4 regions of the Cedecea selenatireducens genome follow, and region 1 is predicted to be linked to each of the others. Evidence: predicted binding sites of a transcription regulator. Region 1 holds the regulator's gene; each other region holds the start of a gene.
What was found. The regulator sigma-54, encoded in region 1, starts transcription at its own class of promoters, with help from an activator protein. The targets are predictions, from matches to a motif close to GTTGGCACANNTTTCGCTNT.
Positions count from the first base shown of each region.

Region 2: a site for sigma-54 is predicted at 1,406-1,425, ahead of hypA (hydrogenase maturation nickel metallochaperone HypA). Genes of this name have one in related genera too.
Region 3: a site for sigma-54 is predicted at 1,658-1,677, ahead of norV (anaerobic nitric oxide reductase flavorubredoxin). Genes of this name have one in related genera too.
Region 4: a site for sigma-54 is predicted at 1,469-1,488, ahead of glnA (glutamate--ammonia ligase). Genes of this name have one in related genera too.

Region 1 covers NZ_JBHIKW010000005.1:59,890-63,293, forward strand. Annotated here, with positions in the region: gene rapZ (RNase adapter RapZ) at 1-189, opposite strand, end outside; gene ptsN (PTS IIA-like nitrogen regulatory protein PtsN) at 236-733, opposite strand; gene hpf (ribosome hibernation promoting factor) at 816-1,103, opposite strand; gene rpoN (RNA polymerase factor sigma-54) at 1,126-2,559, opposite strand; gene lptB (LPS export ABC transporter ATP-binding protein) at 2,608-3,333, opposite strand; gene lptA (lipopolysaccharide ABC transporter substrate-binding protein LptA) at 3,340-3,404, opposite strand, start outside.
Region 2 covers NZ_JBHIKW010000013.1:81,249-84,652, forward strand. Annotated here, with positions in the region: gene ACE38U_RS18665 (4Fe-4S dicluster domain-containing protein) at 1-542, opposite strand, end outside; gene hycA (formate hydrogenlyase regulator HycA) at 631-1,086, opposite strand; gene hypA (hydrogenase maturation nickel metallochaperone HypA) at 1,454-1,816, shown strand; gene hypB (hydrogenase nickel incorporation protein HypB) at 1,809-2,672, shown strand; gene ACE38U_RS18685 (HypC/HybG/HupF family hydrogenase formation chaperone) at 2,663-2,923, shown strand; gene hypD (hydrogenase formation protein HypD) at 2,923-3,404, shown strand, end outside.
Region 3 covers NZ_JBHIKW010000002.1:393,398-396,801, reverse strand. Annotated here, with positions in the region: gene norW (NADH:flavorubredoxin reductase NorW) at 1-161, opposite strand, end outside; gene norV (anaerobic nitric oxide reductase flavorubredoxin) at 158-1,609, opposite strand; gene norR (nitric oxide reductase transcriptional regulator NorR) at 1,832-3,352, shown strand.
Region 4 covers NZ_JBHIKW010000014.1:13,460-16,863, forward strand. Annotated here, with positions in the region: gene glnA (glutamate--ammonia ligase) at 1-1,382, opposite strand, end outside; gene typA (ribosome-dependent GTPase TypA) at 1,759-3,404, shown strand, end outside.

The DNA of each region.
Region 1 (3,404 bases):
CGACTCCGGCATGTTGCGCACGTCGATGCTGACCGCCGCGGAAATTTGCCGGTCGGCAAGCGTTTTCGCCAGCTCTGGTAGCAGAACGACCGGCAGGTTATCCACGCAGTAGAATCCCATATCTTCCAGTGCGCGCAAGGCTACAGACTTCCCTGAACCTGAGCGGCCGCTGACAATCATCAGCACCATGTAATCATTCCCCCGATTTATCTGTCTGAGACATTAAACGCGCTGATTATTCGTTTTCGCTGCCGTTATCGACTTCTGTTTCAGTAATTATCTGGTAAAGCTCTTCATCGCTGCTGGCCGAGCGCAGCCGACGACAAATGGTTTTATCCGCCAGACGCTTGGCCACAAGGGAAAGCGTGTGGAGGTGCGTTTTTGTCTGGTCTGCCGGTACCAGTAACGCAAACAGCAGATCGACCGGCTGGTTATCGATGGCGTCAAACGCGATAGGCGTTTCCAGTTGGATAAAGACGCCGACGGCCCGGAGCGTATCCTCCTCCAGCTTGCCGTGGGGAATGGCAATGCCGTTACCAATGCCGGTACTGCCCATACGTTCGCGGGTGAGTACGGCTTCGAACACCACCTGCGGCGGCAGGCCAAGCTGTTTTGCTGCCAGTTCGCTGATGATTTCCAGCGCACGTTTTTTACTCTGACAGTGGACGCCACTGCGAGTACATTCCTGGTTAAGGACATTGCTCAGTTGTAGAGCGGAATCGTTGTTCATCATAAGTTCACCTAAGCACTTTTTGTGCAAACGGCCCGCTACACGGGCAGCGGGCCGGCCATATGCACATTGGATGCCCGGATTATCAGTGTTGTTTTAGTTTATCTTTGTGTTTCGTTAACTGTCGGGCCAGTTTATCAATCAGACCGTCAATCGCGGCATACATGTCCTGGCCTTCGGCGCTGGCATGCAGTTCTCCACCATTCACATGCAGCGTAGCATCCGCTGTATGGGTGACTTTTTCCACCTTTAATACAATATAGACCTGGTTGATTCTGTCGAAGTACTGCTCCAGTTTGGCAAACTTCGTGTTCACAAATTCACGCAGTGCATCAGTGATCTCGACGTTTTGTCCCGTAATGTTGAGCTGCATAGTGTCTTCCTTATCGGTGAAGTCACACCAGCTGCTTGCGCTGGTTTGACGGTGGAATGGATAAAGACTCTCGGTACTTCGCAACTGTGCGGCGAGCAACCATAATACCTTGATCCGACAGCAGGGTGGTTAACTTGCTGTCGCTCAATGGTTTGGCTGGGTTTTCCGCAGCAATTAACTTCTTCACCAGCGCCCGAATTGCCGTGGAGGAGGCTTCGCCGCCGCCTTCGGTATTGACGTGGCTGGAGAAGAAATACTTCAATTCAAAGATGCCGCGCGGGCTATGCAAATACTTCTGGGTGGTCACCCTTGAGATAGTCGATTCGTGCATCTCGACCGCCTGAGCGATGTCGGCGAGCACCATCGGCTTCATGTGTTCTTCACCGTGTTCGAAGAACGCCTGCTGCTGCTCGACGATGCAACGGCTCACGCGCAATAACGTATCATTGCGGCTTTCCAGGCTTTTAATCAACCATTTCGCTTCCTGCAGATTGCTGCGAATAAACTGCGAGTCGCTGTCATTGCGCGTGTTGCCGCCCATGGCTGCATACTGCTGGTTGATTTTGAGGCGTGGAATGCTGTCTGCGTTAAGCTCAACGACCCAGCGTGCCAGGTGCTTACGGACCAGTACATCAGGGATAACGTACTCCGGTTCGCCGGTTTGAATCGACTGGCCAGGGCGAGGGTCGAGGGATTGGATCAGGCACATGGCCTCTTTCAGGGCGTCTTCTTTAATGCGCGTGACCCGCATTAAATTACGGAAATCGTGATTCGCCAGCAGATCTAAATGATCGCTTACGATTAACCTGGCCTCTGCCAGCCAGGGTGTGTCTTTGGCGTATTGAGAAAGTTGAATAAGCAGGCAATCGCGTAAGTCTCTTGCCGCAACGCCAACGGGATCAAAGCGTTGAATTCGCTTCAGCACGGCCTCAACTTCGTCCAGGCTCACATCGTCGTGGCCCAGACTTTCCAGAATGTCTTCCAGAGGAACGGTGAGATACCCGGTTTCATCGACAGCATCGACGATGGAGGTCGCGATCGCGGTATCCGTATCGGAAAACGGCGTCAGATCAACCTGCCACATCAGGTAATCCTGAAGTGACTGGGTGGTTTCACCCTGATAGACAGGAAGCTCGTCATCGAGATAGTCGGTACCTGTCCCTGAAGGCGTACCGGCGGTGTAGATTTCATCCCAGCTGGCATCCAGCGGCAGCTCATCGGGCATCTCTTTCTGCTCGAGGGCTTCACGGGTGTCCATTGCTTCGTTCTCAGGCATCTCCTGAGTCTCGATCTCATCATGCAGGTCGGTTTGCTCAAGCAATGGATTACTGTCCAGTGCCTGCTGGAGTTCTTGCTGAAGCTCTAACGTTGAAAGCTGCAACAGGCGGATGGCCTGCTGTAGCTGGGGCGTCATAGCAAGTTGTTGGCTAAGCCGTAATTGCAAACCTTGCTTCATGTTCAGAGCAAACGTCCTCAAATAAGTCGTGTAAGACTTCCCACCCTATCAGAGTCTGAACTCTTCGCCCAGATAGACTCGCTTAACTTGCTCGTCTTCAAGGATTTCTTCCGGCGTGCCGTGGGCAATCAGATGCCCCTGACTAACGATATAGGCGCGTTCGCAGACGGCCAGTGTTTCGCGCACGTTATGGTCAGTAATCAACACGCCGAGGCCGCTGTCACGCAGATGCTCGATGATGCGTTTGATATCGATAACGGAAATAGGGTCAACCCCGGCAAAGGGCTCATCCAGCAAAATGAATTTCGGGTTGGCCGCCAGCGCGCGGGCGATTTCAACGCGGCGGCGCTCACCGCCGGACAGCGATTGCCCAAGGTTGTTGCGCAGGTGCGAGATGTGGAACTCTTCCATCAGCTCGTTAGCGCGATCGTCACGCTGCTCTGACGTCAGGTCATCGCGAATCTGCAGCACCGCCATCAGGTTATCAAACACGCTCAGGCGGCGGAAAATGGACGCTTCCTGCGGCAGATAACCGATACCACGACGGGCACGGGCATGCAGTGGAAGCAGGCTGATATCGTCATCATCAATGATAATGTTTCCCGCATCACGAGGCACGATGCCAACGACCATGTAAAACGTCGTGGTTTTACCGGCGCCGTTTGGCCCAAGCAGCCCCACGATTTCACCCGAATTTACGGTCAGGCTGACGTCTTCGACAACGCGGCGGCCTTTGTAGGCCTTGGCGAGGTTTTTCGCAATTAAAGTTGCCATAACGAATCAGTTACTCTTTTTTTGTGCCGGCTGCTGGCCGTTTTTATTCTGCAGCTGAGACGGCACCAGCA
Region 2 (3,404 bases), on a different contig from region 1:
TCACGCTTACGTTTGCTGGCCTGGGCGATGTCTTTGTTGTCGATAAGGCGCAGCGCCTTGGTCGGGCAGGTGCGAACGCAGGCCGGGCCGTTTTCATCGAAGCTGCACAGGTCACATTTGACCGCGATAGCGCGAACGCCGGGCACCCAGTCGAGCAGCGGGCTAACGCGAGCCGGGGCCGGAGGTGCAGGCGGCGCTTTCGGGCTGTTAACGTTGGCGGGAATATGCAGCGGGCGGCTGCCGGAGAATTCAATGGCGCCGAACGGGCAGGCAATACCGCAAAGTTTGCAGCTTACGCACAGGCTTTCATTCAGCTGTACGGCCCCGTCCACGCGGGTAATAGCGTTAACCGGGCAAACCCCGGCGCAGGGTGCGTCTTCGCAGTGGTGGCACATCTGCGGCGCAGATTCATTCAGGTTGCGCATGACTTTCAGGCGCGGCAGGGACTGCAGGCCGTGCAGACGGTGCGTCTCGGCGCAGGCCGCTTCGCAGGTATGGCAGCCCATACACAATTTTGAGTCAGCGATTACAAAACGGTTCACCAGCTCTTCCTCAGGTGACGATCGTCATTTTTGACGAAAACATGCCGAAAAGCTGCCGGTTCGACAGTTCTCGACACCCCAAATCTCTTCATGCCACGGCGGACTGCTGAAGCAGCGTCATGGACAGCGGGGTGTTTTGCTGCACGGCCAGATAAAGGCTGTCGTACACCGGGCGGATAAGCTCCAGGTAGTGGTCGAGCACTTTCTCGCGGTCGCGGTTGCTGATGGCGTTATCAATCAGCCCGTCATCGTCGATAGTCGCCTTTGCAATCAGCACCTTATCGCTGCCGTCACGCAGTTCGATGGCGTACTCGATGGTGTGGCTGTTAAAGCCTTCGGCGAGGTTGATTTGAATGACGAAGTGGTCAAACAAGAAGAAGCGCAGGCTTTCGTCCGGGTTGCAGCCCACGGCGTGATGCAGCTTCGCTTTCGATAAGGTGATCCCCTGAATCAGGGTGTTGCCGTAGTGATGCCACTGCGAAAGCAGGCGTTGGTGCTTGTCGGCGATATACTCGGCTTTCTCGCTCAGTTCCCAAATGTTCATGTTTTGTTCACTCTGTTAATGCTTGTCCCTCCGTAAGGCACATTTCGTGCCATGTTTTTAATTAATTGTATTTAAATGCTTTTTCGTTAAATGGTTGGCGGAAAAATGACGGGTGACGTGTCATTTCGTCATCTTTGACTTTTCGTGTCGGGATTTTTTTACCCTCACCCTAACCCTCTCCCTGGGAGGGAGAGGGAATAAAAAGCAGGGCTGGAGAACCCTCTCCCTGCAAGGGTGAGGGGATAAATCATTCCCTTTCCTTTAAAGAATTCTCCCTCGCCCCTTCGGGGAGAGGGCCGGGGTGAGGGGCAAAAAAAGGCCTGGCACCGTCTTTGCATTACCAGCCCCAGTTAACCCCGGAGGCCCCATGCACGAAATCACCCTTTGCCAGCGCGCAGTCGAACTTATCGAAAGCCATGCCCGCCAGAACAACGCCCGCCGCGTCACCGGCGTCTGGCTGGAAGTCGGCGCCTTCTCGTGCGTGGAAACCAGCGCCCTGGAGTTTTGCTTTGATCTGGTCTGCCGCGGCACGCTGGCGGAAGGCTGCGAGCTTCATGTCCACCAGCAGGAAGCCGAATGCTGGTGCCATGACTGCCAGCAGTTCGTCACGTTGCTGACCCAGCGCGTGAAGTGCTGCCCCAACTGTAACGGCAGCAACCTGCGCATCGTGGCGGATGACGGCATGCAGATTAAGCGTCTGGAAATCGATCAGGAGATAGCTCATGTGTAGCACTTGCGGTTGCGGTGAAGGCAACCTGTATATTGAAGGGGACGAGCGTAATCCTCACTCAGGCTTTCGCAGCGCCCCGTTTGCCCCGGCGGCACGCCCGCTGCAGCAGATAACCGGCGTCAAGTTCGCCCCGACGGCCGACGAGCAGGGCGACCTGCATTACGGCCACGGCGCGGCGGGCACCCACGCGCCGGGCATGACGCAGCGCAAAATGCTGGAGATTGAGCTGAACGTGCTGGATAAAAACAACCAGCTCGCCGCCCATAACCGCGAACGCTTTGCCAGCCAGAATCAGCTGGTGCTGAACCTGGTGTCCAGCCCCGGCTCAGGCAAAACTACCCTGCTCACCGAAACGCTAAAACGTCTGAATACTAAAGTGCCGTGCGCGGTTATCGAAGGCGATCAGCAAACGGTGAACGACGCGGCGCGCATCCGCGAAACCGGGACGCCGGCCATTCAGGTGAATACCGGTAAAGGCTGCCACCTTGATGCCCAAATGATCCGCGATGCCATGCTGCGCCTGCCGCTTGAGCAGGACGGCGTGCTGTTTATCGAAAACGTCGGCAACCTGGTCTGCCCGGCGAGCTTTGATTTAGGCGAACGCCACAAGGTCGCGGTGCTGTCGGTCACGGAAGGGGAAGACAAGCCGCTCAAATACCCGCATATGTTCGCCGCCGCGTCATTGATGCTGCTGAACAAAATCGATCTGCTGCCGTACTTGCAGTTCGACGTCAACAAATGCCTGGCCTTTGCCCGCGAGGTCAATCCGGACATCAAAATTATTCTGGTTTCTGCGACCAGCGGCGAAGGAATGGACGAGTGGCTTAGCTGGCTGGAGGCGGAACGATGTGCATAGGCATTCCCGGCCAGATAGTCGAGCGGCTGGCCGACGGTAGCGCAAAAGTGGACGTCTGCGGCGTACAGCGCGACGTGAATTTAACCCTGGTCGGCGACGCCGCCGTGGGGCAATGGGTGCTGGTCCACGTCGGGTTTGCCATGAGCATCATTGATGAAGCCGAAGCGCGCGACACGCTCGATGCCCTGCAAAACATGTTCGAGGTGGAGCCGGACGTCGGCGCCCTGCTCTACGGCGAGGAGCATCGCTGATGCGCTATGTCGACGAATACCGAGATCCGGAACGCGTGATGCAGCTGATTGAGACGCTGAAAGTACGCGCCCCGCTGCTGGACTACACGGCAGCCCGCCCGTTGCGCATCATGGAGGTTTGCGGCGGCCATACCCACGCTATTTTTAAATTCGGCCTCGACCAGCTGCTGCCGGAAAACATCGAGTTTATCCACGGCCCAGGCTGCCCGGTTTGCGTGCTGCCGATGGGGAGAATCGACAGCTGCATTGAGATAGCCAGCCATCCGAAGGTGATTTTCTGCACCTTTGGCGATGCGATGCGCGTGCCGGGAAAAAACGGTTCGCTGATGCAGGCGAAGTCGCGTGGCGCGGACGTCAGGGTGATTTACTCACCAATGGACGCGCTGACTCTGGCACGTCAAAACCCGGAACGGAAAGTGGTGTTCTTCGGGCTCGGCTTTGAAACGACTATGCCCGCCACGGCGATTACCCTGCAGCAGGC
Region 3 (3,404 bases), on a different contig from region 1:
TGATTTAAGCTCATCACGTGGCTCAAATCCGGCTTGTTGTACTCGTCGGCGCTGTCGGCGGCAATCAGCCGGATAGGCACCTCTGCGCTGTGTTTACGGATATTTTTCACCAGCTGGCGGGCGGCAAAGCCCGAGCCGATGATCGCGATGCCGTTGTTCATTTGGCCTCCGTTGCCAGTTCGTCGAAGACATCTTTGCCCAACGAGCATTCAGGGCACAGGAAGCTGTCCGGCACTTCGCTCCACGGGGTGCCAGGTTCAACGGCCTGCATCGGTTCGCCCAGGGCCGGGTCGTAAATCCACTGGCAAACGCTGCACTGCATGCAGGGACCGAGGTCGACGCTGTCGGATACTGGCGCAGCTTCTGAAACTACTGGTGCGGCGGTCATAGCGCTGTGGGTCACTGGCAGCGGGGAGAGCGCCCACTGGCGGGCAATTTCGCGGCCATGCTCGCGGCACAGCGCCAGCGCATTGCCGTCCGGGCGCCATTTCGCCTTCAGGCTGAGGGACATTTCAAAGCCTGCGTCCTGCAGGCGGGTAGAAAGGCGGTCTACCGCGCCGCCGCTCCAGCCGTGGGAGCCGAAGGCGCTGGCGCGTTTGTTGCGAAAGCGCAGCCCGGTTATCTCTTCCACCAGCCCGGCGATCTTCGGCATCATCACGTTGTTCATGGTGGAGGTGCCGACCAGCACGCCTTTGGAGCGGAACACGTTGGTCAGGATTTCGTTTTTATCGCTGCGGGCCACGTTGAAGATTTTCACCGCCACGCGTGGGTCAACTTCGTGGATCCCCTGGGCGATAGCGTCGGCCATCATACGGGTGTTGTTCGACATGGTGTCGTAGAACAGCGTGATGCGATCTTCCTGGTAATCCGCAGCCCATTTCAGGTACAGCTCAACGATTTGGGTTGGATTCTCGCGCCACACCACGCCGTGGGAGGTCGCAATCATATCCACCGGCAGGTTGAAGCCGAGGATTTCGGTAATTTTCGGCGTCACCAGGCGGCTGAACGGCGTCAGGATGTTGGCGTAGTAGCGCTGGCACTGCTCGAACAGCTCGGTCTGGTCCACTTCGTCGTTAAACAGGTGCTCGTCGCAGTAGTGCTGGCCGAAGGCGTCGTTGCTGAACAGCACCGCGTCGCCGGTCATGTAGGTCATCATGCTGTCCGGCCAGTGCAGCATTGGCGTTTCGACGAAGATAAGCTGTTTGCCATTGCCTAGCTCCAGGCTATCGCCGGTTTTCACCACGTTAAAGTTCCACTCCGGGTGATGGTGGTGGCCGTTAATAGAATCGATGCCGTTTGCCGTACAGTAGATGGGCGTGTTCGGGATGCGTGACATCAGCTCGGTCAGCGCCCCGGCGTGGTCTTCTTCCGCATGGTTGATAATGATGTAATCGAGCGTATTAAGGTCGATCTCACGCTCAAGGTTCTGCACAAACTCACGGCTGAACTTATGGTCGACGGTGTCGATCAGGACGGTTTTTTCTTCACGGATGAGATAGCTGTTATAGCTGCTGCCGCGCAGCGTTTTGTATTCGGTACCGTGAAAATCACGCACTTCCCAGTCACGTTGCCCAACCCACTGAATGTTGTTTTTAACCTGAATAGCCATTGAGAACCTCATTGATGTCATAGCGTTAAGTGCTTCAATGACTGTTCTATAGCGAGTATCGTGCCAACTTTTTAACTTATTGATTTTAGTTGTTTTATTATTTATCTTGCCGTTTTTCATTGTCATAATGACATTATTGATTTTGGTCATTATGACACTGTTGTTTGTCATTTTGACTACTCAGGCGTAAGCTGAACTCCCCGTTTTCCCCGGAGCCTCATCATGAGCCTGTCGATGTCTTCTCTCGCCGCCATTGCTATCGAACTGCAAAGCGGCATCAGCCATTCTGATCGCTTTTCTCGCGTCATCCGCACGCTGCGAAAGCTGCTCGGCGGCGATGCCACGGCGCTGCTGCGCTACGAGTCGCGCCATTTTTACCCGCTGGCGATTGACGGCCTGGCTGTCGACGTGCTGGGGCGGCGCTTTGCCGTTGACGCTCACCCACGCCTGGAGGCTATCGCCCGCGCAGGTGACGTGGTGCGTTTTCCGGCCGACAGCGAGCTGCCCGACCCGTACGACGGCCTTATTCCCGAACACGAAGACCTCAAGGTTCATGCCTGCCTGGGGCTGCCGCTGTTTGCCGACCAGAATCTTATCGGGGCGCTGACCGTGGACGGCATGGACCCCCACCAGTTCGACGGCTTCAGCGATGAGGAACTCAGGCTGATTGGCGTGCTGGCCTCCGGGGCGCTGAATAACGCCCTGCTGCTCGAACAGCTTGAGAAGCAAACGCCGGAAGGCACGGTGCAGCCCGCCATTGCGCGCGGCGTGGTGGGGGAGATGATTGGCCGCTCGCCGGGCATCATCCAGTTGAAAAAAGAGATCGGGATTGTTGCCGCCTCGGATCTTAACGTGCTGATCACCGGCGAAACGGGCGTCGGGAAAGAGCTGGTGGCGCGGGCGATTCATGCCGGTTCTGCAAGAACGGCGAACCCGCTGGTTTATCTTAACTGCGCCGCACTGCCGGAAAGCGTGGCGGAGAGCGAGCTGTTCGGCCATGTGAAAGGCGCTTTCACCGGCGCAATTCACCACCGTACCGGTAAGTTTGAAATGGCGGATAACGGCACGCTGTTCCTGGACGAGATAGGTGAGCTGCCGCTGGCACTGCAGGCCAAGCTGCTGCGCGTGCTTCAGTACGGCGATATCCAGCGCGTGGGCGATGACCGCAGCCAGCGGGTGGATGTCCGGGTGCTGGCCGCCACTAACCGCGATCTGCGCCAGCAGGTGGTTGCCGGGGCGTTTCGCGCAGACTTGTTCCACCGCCTGAGCGTCTTTCCTCTGCACGTTCCGCCGCTGCGTGAGCGAGGCAGCGATATTGCGCTGCTGGCCGGGTTTTTCTGCGAGCAAAGTCGCGTGAAAATGGGGCTCAAGCAGGTGGTGCTGAGCGAAGCGGCGCGCGTGCAGCTTGCACACTACGGCTGGCCGGGGAACATCCGCGAGCTGGAGCATGCCATTTACCGCGCTATTGTGCTGGCTCGTGCAGGTCATCCGCAGGGAGAGCTTGTCCTGCTGCCCCAGCACTTCCAGCTTTCCGGCCGGGCGGATGGTGCATTCCACGAGCCGGAAACCTTAACTCAAACGCCTCCTTCTGCCAGCCTGCGCGAAGCTACCGATGAGTTTCAGCGCGTCAGAATTATTGCAGCGCTTGCGGGCAACGGTAATAACTGGGCGGCTAGCGCCCGGCAGTTGGGCGTCGACGTTGCCAACCTGCATCGGCTGGCGAAGCGGCTGGGGGTGAAGTAACCCCTGTAAGCCTTTACGGCAGGGTGTCAGGTTGCTGTCGGCTTGATGTCGT
Region 4 (3,404 bases), on a different contig from region 1:
ACCGGGTGCGGAGTCATGCGTACGCGGTCGTTTTCTTCGATACGCAGCGCGATGTAAGCATCGATAGCGTCGTTGGTGAATACGCCACCTGCGGTCAGGAACTCACGGTCTTCGTTCAGAGCGTTCAGTGCTTCTTCCAGAGAACCTGCAACCTGTGGGATCTCTTTCGCTTCTTCTGGCGGCAGGTCATACAGGTTTTTGTCCATGGCTTCGCCAGGGTGGATCTTGTTCTTAATACCGTCCAGGCCGGCCATCAGCAGCGCTGCGAAGCACAGGTATGGGTTCGCCGCTGGGTCCGGGAAGCGCACTTCGATACGACGTGCTTTTGGCGACGCAACAACCGGGATACGAATAGAAGCAGAACGGTTACGGGCAGAGTACGCCAGCATTACTGGTGCTTCGTAGCCTGGGACCAGACGCTTGTAGGAGTTAGTGGTTGGGTTCGCCAAGGCGTTGATCGCTTTAGCGTGTTTGATAACACCACCGATGTAGTACAGCGCTTGCTCAGACAGGCCTGCGTATTTGTCGCCGGAGAACAGGTTTACGCCGTTCTTGGACAGGGACATGTGGCAGTGCATACCAGAACCGTTATCGCCAAACATTGGTTTAGGCATAAAGGTCGCGGTTTTACCGTAGGCGTGAGCAACGTTGTGCACAACGTATTTGTAGATCTGAATTTCGTCAGCTTTTTTGGTCATGGTGTTGAAGCGGGTAGCCACTTCGTTCTGACCAGCGGTCGCTACTTCGTGGTGGTGAGCTTCAACAACCAGGCCCATCTGCTCCATGGTCAGACACATAGCAGAACGCAGATCCTGAGCGGAGTCGACCGGTGGAACCGGGAAGTAACCGCCTTTCACAGCAGGACGGTGGCCTTTGTTACCGCCTTCGTATTTGGTGCCGGTGTTCCATGCGCCTTCGATATCATCGATAGCAACGTGGGAGCCGGAGATAGAGCTGCCGAAACGAATGTCGTCGAACAGGAAGAATTCTGGCTCTGGCCCGAACAGAACGGTGTCTGCGATGCCGGTAGAGCGCAGGTAGTCTTCAGCGCGTTTTGCAATGGAACGCGGGTCACGGTCGTAGCCCTGCATGGTGCCTGGCTCGAGAATGTCGCAGCGGATAATCAGGGTAGAATCCGCGAAGAACGGGTCGATAACCGCCGTCGTTGGATCTGGCATCAGCACCATGTCGGATTCGTTGATACCTTTCCAGCCACCAATCGAGGAGCCGTCAAACATTTTGCCTTCTTCGAAGAAGTCAGCATTCACCTGATGAGCAGGGATAGTGACGTGCTGTTCTTTACCTTTAGTATCGGTAAAGCGCAGATCAACAAACTTTACTTCATGCTCATTCAGCATCGTCAAAACGTGTTCAGCGGACATACTTAAACTCTCCCGGATTGGTGTAGTCGTCGTGGTAACGAGGTAATCAAACACTTCTTAATGTGGCTTTTCGCCATAAAATGTTTAAAGCGAAATCTGTGCCAACTTTTAAATCACCCTAAAAAGGCGCTATCATGCGCACCATAGTGCAAAAGGGCTGCACCAGGATGAATATTTTGCACCAATATAGTGCTTCAGATTAAAACCTGAGCACCATATTGGTGCAATTTACGTTATAGCTCCCTTTTTAGCTCCGTGAAAGCGATCACAATCCCTTACTTTCTATATTGTTTGTAAAGGTTCTTTGTGATCCTGTTCTGTCCTTCGATTAATACGTGTACAATAACGCGCTATTTCTAATGCCTGAGGCAAAGTTGTGATCGAAAATCTGCGTAATATCGCCATCATCGCGCACGTTGACCATGGTAAAACTACCCTGGTTGATAAGCTGCTGCAGCAATCTGGTACTTTCAGTAACGAACGTGCTGAAGCCACTGAACGCGTGATGGACTCCAATGACCTGGAGAAAGAGCGTGGGATTACCATCCTCGCTAAAAACACCGCTATCAAATGGAATGACTATCGTATCAACATCGTTGATACCCCAGGACACGCCGACTTCGGTGGTGAAGTTGAGCGCGTAATGTCAATGGTTGACTCCGTTCTGCTGGTGGTTGATGCAATGGATGGCCCAATGCCGCAGACGCGCTTCGTAACCAAAAAGGCGTTTGCCCATGGTTTGAAGCCGATCGTGGTTATCAACAAAGTTGACCGCCCTGGCGCGCGTCCTGACTGGGTTGTTGATCAGGTCTTCGACCTGTTCGTTAACCTTGATGCGACCGACGAGCAGCTCGACTTCCCAATTATTTATGCATCCGCACTGAACGGCATCGCGGGCATGGATCACAATGATATGGCAGCGGACATGACTCCACTGTATCAGGCCATTGTCGATCGCGTACCGGCACCGAACGTTGACCTCGACGGTCCACTGCAGATGCAAATTTCCCAGCTGGACTACAACAACTACGTTGGCGTTATCGGCATCGGCCGCATCAAACGCGGCAAAGTGAAGCCAAACCAGCAGATCACTATCATTGATAGCGAAGGGAAAACCCGTAACGGTAAAGTCGGTAAAGTTCTGACCCACCTGGGCCTGGAGCGTATCGAGTCTACCGAAGCCGAAGCGGGCGATATCATCGCCATCACCGGCCTGGGCGAGCTGAACATCTCCGACACCATTTGCGACCCGCAAAATGTTGAAGCGCTGCCAGCGCTGTCCGTAGATGAGCCAACCGTTTCCATGTTCTTCAACGTAAATACCTCTCCGTTCTGCGGTAAAGAAGGTAAGTTCGTGACCTCTCGTCAGATTCTGGATCGTCTGAACAAAGAGCTGGTACACAACGTTGCGCTGCGTGTTGAAGAAACCGAAGATGCGGATGCATTCCGCGTATCCGGCCGTGGTGAGCTGCACCTCTCCGTTCTTATCGAAAACATGCGTCGTGAAGGTTTCGAGCTGGCGGTATCCCGTCCGAAAGTTATCTTCCGCGAAATCGACGGCCGTAAACAAGAGCCGTTCGAAAACGTAACGCTGGATATCGAAGAGCAGCATCAGGGTTCCGTGATGCAGGCGCTCGGCGAGCGTAAAGGCGACCTGAAAAACATGAATCCGGACGGCAAAGGCCGCGTGCGTCTTGACTACGTGATTCCAAGCCGTGGTCTGATTGGCTTCCGTAACGAATTCATGACCATGACCTCCGGTACCGGTCTGCTGTACTCCACCTTCAGCCACTATGACGATATCCGTCAGGGCGAAGTGGGCCAGCGTCAGAACGGCGTGCTGATCTCCAACGGTCAGGGTAAAGCGGTTGCGTTTGCTCTGTTCGGCCTGCAGGATCGCGGCAAGCTGTTCCTGGGCCACGGGGCTGAAGTTTACGAAGGCCAGATCATCGGTATTCACAGTCGTTCTAACGACCTGACCGTTAACTGCCTGACCGGTAAGAAGCTGACCAACATGCGTGC